2 regions of the Shewanella sp. NKUCC06_TVS genome follow, and region 2 is predicted to be linked to the other one. Evidence: riboswitches for the same ligand, from Rfam matches in the RefSeq annotation. Region 2 holds a riboswitch; the other holds the start of a gene.
The links. Region 2 has a riboswitch for cobalamin ahead of KO531_RS10480 (ABC transporter ATP-binding protein). Riboswitches for the same ligand answer to the same signal wherever they lie in the genome.

Region 1 (3,153 bases), on a different contig from region 2:
TTGCTACAGTTTGATAACGGTAAACTCATCCAATTTAAGGAAAATCCGAGTCCACAGTATCGCCATATTCCCTGTGATTTACCCGCAGTCGAGACTGTGGTCACCAACAGTTCGGCCTTTGCGGCGTTAACACAATCTGGTGAGGTGATCACTTGGGGTGACAGTTATGCTGGCGGTGATAGCCGGGAGGTGACGGAGCAGCTTAAGCAAGTTAAGCAAATCGTCCCAGTCAAGGACGGGTTTGCCGCGCTACGTCAAGATGGCACTGTGGTTTACTGGGGTAATGTAGGGAAATTGAGCCTCGACAAAGCCCTGCAAAACCGCATGACCAATATTACCAAGTTGTTCGCTAATCAAGAGGCCATTGCGGCCCTTGATGCTAATGGCAAGGTGCATACTTGGGGTTATGGCCCCTACGGCGGCAATAGCTTACATGTGCAGGATCAATTAGTTGATGTTGTCGATATCTTTGCCAGAGGACGCAGTTTTGTCGCCCTCAAAAAAGAAGGTAGCGCGGTGATTTGGGGGCAGGTTGAAGAGTCGACCAATATGAAAAAGTTACTCCCGCAGCTTACGGATGTAGCGAAGATCGAATATTTTCAACACACCTATGCCGCCTTGAAAAAGGACGGCACTGTGGTGAGTTGGGGTTGGCGCAGTGATGCTTACTCGATCCGCAGTGCTTTAAAGGATGTGGCGAGTATGACGGCAAACAATTGTGCCTTTGCGATTTTAAGTCCTACGGGGGATGCGCATTTTTGGGGCGATGGGATTAACTGTGGTGTCGATTGGATTAAAAAAACCGATATCACAGGGGTAAAAGAGATTATCAGCATCGGCTCAGGCTTTTTATTACTGCGGGATAAGGCCGTGCCGCAAATTGTGGCCGACGATACTGATTACGCTCATATGTTTGGGTTTCACTATGCCCAAGACATTCTTGATAAATATTGGCAGGAAGGCAGCGTCATTACTCGAGGGCCTGCCTCCTTTGTGTTTACGCGTCCCGATGGCAAAGTGGTGCCTGTTGGTTATCGCGCCAACCGTGATAATGTGGAAAAGTTAATGGCACGTATTCCGCGACTCACTTGGTTAGATGGCGCAGATGACGGTTATGTTGGCATCAGCGAAAAGGGGGAGCTGGTCTCTTGGTCGATGAATTTGCCCATGTTCGACAAGTCGCCAGTGCAACCTGCTGACTCGTTAGTGATTAAACCGCTGGATTTTACCCCCGTTGCCCAATGCGAAACCCCTGAGCAGCGTCAGGCGATTTTGAGCAAAGACAGACCAAAACCTGCGGCAAAAAACTGGGATGGTGTTTTCTAGCTCATGTGAGTTTTCTCGCTAACTTGAGATTAATGGACTTTCATCCGTATAGACGTCTATAATGCGCGCGCTCAGGTCTGATATGCCCTGAGCCTTGTTGGGCGTTAACAGATTGTACGCCCTTTGAACCTAATTTTGAGTCAACCTTCTGTGGTGCTTACGATGATAGTGTCGTGAGATAATCGGGAAGCCAGTGAAATTCTGGCACTGCCCCCGCAACGGTAAAAGGTGAGAGAAGACCGCGTTTGATTGGTGTGTTCAAGACTGAACCCGAAAGTCAGAATGTGAAAGGTCAGTCTCGCGTTAATCTAACTTTTAATGGATTAACATAGCCTAAGTCCGGAGACCGGCCCTGAAGGTGTTTTTGAGATTTCGGTGGGCAGATCTCAAAATGCGATAATCACCGTCAGTATTTACGACTGAATTAACGGTATCGTGGCGTCAATGCCCCGTTTTCCTTGCAGGAGTTAAAGGTAAAATGGGAATAAATCCAACAAAAATCGCGCTGCTGATCGGCAGCCTTTGCAGTTTTTCAATTATCGCGCCTGTTATGGCGGCTGACGATACCAGCACAGCTAAAGTCGACGAGCATCTTGTCGTGATCGGCCGCTCTGATAAGACCCCGTTAAATATTGCCGCCAATGTGAATGTGATTGATGCCGCGGCTATTGAAATGAGTGGCGCAACTAATTTGACCGACGTCTTACGCGGTCAAAGTGGTATTCAAATTTCGGATAACAATATTGGAACTAGCTTTGCGATGCGTGGTTTTAGCGCCAGCACTGCCGTTAATAACACGCTGATTTTACTTGATGGTCGTCGTCTCAATAATATCGATATCGCCGCACCTAGCCTTAATGCCATTCCGCTTAATCAAGTGGATCGTATTGAAATTTTATCGGGTAGTGCAGGTGTACTTTATGGCGATCAAGCCGTGGGCGGGGTGATTAATATTGTCACTAAGTCCCCTGAAAATACTGGCGGCAGCGTGCAGTTATCCGGCGGCAGTTTTGATACCTATGAAGGTCGTGGTGATGTGTCTGGCGCGATCAACAAAGATTGGCGTTACTTTTTCACCGGTAGTTACAACCAAGGTGACAACTATCGCCAGCATAATGCCAACGAAACCGGCTCTATTCTTGGCCGCATTCAATATAAAACAGCCACAGACTCATTCTTTGTTGAAACCAGCTACTACGATAACGATCGTGAAAATCCGGGCTCGCTTACTGAAAAGCAATTTAAAGACGATCCCCGTGCTTCATCAAATAAGGTAGAGTATGCCCACGAGATGACCACTGCGGCGCGAACGGGTTACCAGCATCAGCTTAATCAAAACTGGGCGCTGGCGGCGGATTTAGATTACAGCGATACCTTAGTGTCTTCTCTTAATTGGGGGGCGAACAGCCATAACACACGCTCACTGTTAATGTTTAGCCCTAAAGCGTTAGCGAATTACAGTACGCGTCAAGGCGAGCTAAACCTAGTCACAGGTTTAGACATCAGCCGTGGCAAGGCTGATTTTGACACTATGGCGCGCAGTAATGTGCAGCAAATGCAAAGCGCCTATCTACAAGCTACAGTGCCTTTAAGCCATACTTTAAGTTACGTTGTGGGTGGCCGTTATGCGCGGGTGACCGACGAGTTAGTCGATGGCAATGTCTATCCTAATGGCATGGATTTAGATGAAAATGCCCATGCATTCGAACTGGGTTTAAATTACCGACCAACTGCGGAGCACAGACTCTATGTGCGCGCTGATGATAACTTCCGTTTTGCTAAAGTGGATGAGCAAGCTTATACATCGCCGGGCGTATTTGGCTTAAA
Region 2 (3,153 bases):
CGTAATCGGCCATGGCGATGGTGGTGGCGTTAAAGGTGTTGGTTTCAATGATGTCGGCACCGGCGTTTAAGTAGTCGGTGTGAATTTGTTTGATGATGTGAGGCTGTGACAAGACCAAGAGGTCGTTGTTACCTTTGACATCCGTGTGCCAATCTTTAAAGCGTTCGCCGCGATAGTCCTCTTCTTCCAGCTTGTAGCCTTGGATCATAGTGCCCATTGCACCGTCTAAGATCAGAATGCGCTCTGCAAGCTGTTTGCGAATGTCTGCTAATATTTGGCTGGCTTTGGTTGAGGGTATCGTCATAAATAGTTACCTTAAATACAGCTAAGTTAAGTCCAAAAATCGGCCATTGTTATGCTAAGTGCATTTTATTGTCGTCAGCCGACATTTTTTGAATACTTGTTCTTAAAAATTTGTTTTGGACATTTAAACGTATAGACGTCCATAATACGCGACTTATGATTGTCAGGGCAAGATGAAAGTCAAAGGCATTAGGAGCGAGAATCGAGAATCAAGAATTTAGGCCCTCGGCTTGAGTTCCTAGCATCTAGTCCCTAACTAAAAAGGCATATATGAAACAAGTTCGATTGTTATTGTTGCGCCACGGTGAGTGTGAAGGCGGCGCTATCTTGCGGGGTCGTGTGGATGTGCCTTTAAGCAAAAAGGGTTGGCAACAAATGTCGGCAGCAGTTGAGTCACAGGCCAGCGTGTGTAGCGCGATTTATAGCTCGACTTCACGCCGCTGCGCCGATTTTGCCCACGCTTTCGCCGCCGAGCTGCATTCGACGGCAGCACTGATATCTGAGTCAAGGCCATTACAGGCGCAGTGTTTGTCGGGTTTACAGGAAATTGATTTTGGTGATTGGGATGGTTGTCGGCTCGATGAACTGTATCAACAAGAGGGCGAACACTTAGCGGCGTATTGGCAAAATCCTTGGCAAACTCCGCCGCCTAATGGTGAAACTATGGCAAGTTTTGAGTCGCGGGTGAATGGGACGATTGACCAGATACTCGCCGCTGAGTTTGAACGATTGACCCTTGACTCACATAAAATGGGTAATGAAAACAGTGCCATTAATGAAAACGCTGACAATATGCCAGCCACTCAAGTGTGGGTCGTGAGCCACGGCGGGGTGATCCGTCACTTAATGGCGCGTGCCCTAGGGGTTGAACGGGCGGTGGGGTTTTATAGTCAACTCGATTTACCCGTGGCGGCCGTGGTGACTATTAATGTGCTGCAAGATGAACAGGGTGCCTGCTATTGGCGTTTAGATTGGCCGAGTGGGCGCAGGTGTTGAGGCCTTATTTCACGACCTAGGCGATATGGTGTAGGCGTGATTGTTTGGCGAGAATAAGCTGACATGAAAATATTCTGATTTAAACAGCATTGCCTAATGGGATAGATGTAGGATAATGCTTTTCCCTGACGTTTGAACGAGATAGCGTATTACATGCGCAATGAGTGATAACGTCGCAGAAATAGGTGTTGGGAATAGACTCTCTTTGTTCGAATCGCTCCGTTGTTTTAATTCACAGTGGCGTTGTTAACAAAGAGCATATCAACCCAAACATAATAGGGAATCGGGGAGCTGCTCGTCAGTCAGCCCGAACTGTGCCCGCAACTGTGAGTAGTTTAAAGAAGCGCCTAGATTCTAGAGCCTAGCTCCTTCTTTTCTACAAGTCAGGAGACCTGCCTATTTCTGTTATCGCTGCGTGCAGCCTTAGTTCTCGAGCGGGTGACTCGAGGGAGCAGATGACAATATGCACAACCTTTTTTATACAGGTTTGGACTCGATAGGAGCGCCGCTTAGGTGAAACTTTCCGCAATCCAAACTAACAGCCCCGTGAATGACAGTGACACTAACCCATCATTGGGCCCGTCAGTCGCGCTCAATGTGAGTCATTTGAGCTGGTGTATCGATGGCAAAACCATACTTTCCGATATTAACTTTACGCTGCCAACGGGGCAGATGCTGGGGCTGATTGGCCCTAACGGTGCGGGCAAGTCTAGCTTGTTGCGCTGTTTGTATCGGTTTGTTCGCCCGACTCAGGGCAAAATTACCCTTTTTGATCAAGATATTGAGCGCTTGTCGCCCAAGGCGTTTGCCTGTCGCGTTGCCGTAGTGCAGCAGGATACACCGCACTATTTTGACCTCACCACAGAGCAATTGGTCAGTATGGGCTTAACGCCCCACAAGGGTATGTTCGATACCAATTCGAGCTGTGATATTGAGCGTATTGCTAAGGCTTTAGAGAAAGTCGGCTTGAGCCATAAGATGCACCAACAATATGAGCACTTATCTGGCGGTGAAAAGCAACGCGCCTTGATTGCCCGCGCCATAGTGCAGCAGCCGCAGCTTTTAATCCTCGATGAGCCAACGAACCACCTCGATGTGCGCTATCAAATTCAAATCCTCGAATTGGTGCGTAGCCTTGGCATCAGCGTGATTGCCTCTATTCATGATCTTAATTTAGCCAGTGCCCTGTGCGACAGTTTGCTGTTGATCCATAACGGGGACGTCAGCGCTATGGGGACGCCAACCGAAGTATTAACCGAGGCGCGAATTGGCGATGTGTTTGGCGTGTGTGCTCAGGTATCGCCCCATCCACAACATAAAAAGCCCTTAATCAGCTATTTTTATGGTTATCACCATGTAGATCATGGCCTGAATGAGCGAGGCGAGGGCGGATGACTCTGGGGAGTAAAAAATATTTCATCTCATATTTGGGGCGTATCGTGACACCGTTGACGAGACAACAACTGATGCTGCTCGTATTAGGTATCATCACTTTGATAACGCCTATTGCCGCGACGAGTTTTGGTGCGGCGAACATCAGTTTTACGGATGTTATTCAAGTATTTATCAATAAAGCGACGAACCTCACTCAAGCCAATGGTATGACTGAGCGCATTGTGATGGAGCTCAGGTTGCCGCGCATTTTACTGGCTTTTGTGGCGGGAGCGGGTTTGTCACTGGCGGGCAGTGTGTTGCAAACCGTGACTCGCAATCCGCTCGCCGATCCCTATTTGTTTGGCATTAGCTCTGGCGCGTCCTTTGGCGCTGTGGTGATGTTGACCTTATTCACTGGCTCTGGATTTTTTGATAATGCGGGCATGGCGGCACATTCTGGGCTTTTTAGCGGTTCGGGTG

Region 1: it holds a riboswitch for cobalamin, as region 2 does, so the genes downstream of both, KO531_RS03580 (TonB-dependent receptor) here and KO531_RS10480 (ABC transporter ATP-binding protein) in region 2, are expected to answer to the same signal.

The regions. Positions count from the first base shown of each region.
Region 1 covers NZ_JAHKQX010000002.1:347,646-350,798, reverse strand. Annotated here, with positions in the region: gene KO531_RS03585 (hypothetical protein) at 1-1,326, shown strand, start outside; cobalamin riboswitch at 1,461-1,696, shown strand; gene KO531_RS03580 (TonB-dependent receptor) at 1,805-3,153, shown strand, end outside.
Region 2 covers NZ_JAHKQX010000008.1:38,008-41,160, forward strand. Annotated here, with positions in the region: gene metH (methionine synthase) at 1-304, opposite strand, end outside; gene KO531_RS10475 (histidine phosphatase family protein) at 574-1,299, shown strand; cobalamin riboswitch at 1,521-1,714, shown strand; gene KO531_RS10480 (ABC transporter ATP-binding protein) at 1,813-2,694, shown strand; gene KO531_RS10485 (iron ABC transporter permease) at 2,691-3,153, shown strand, end outside.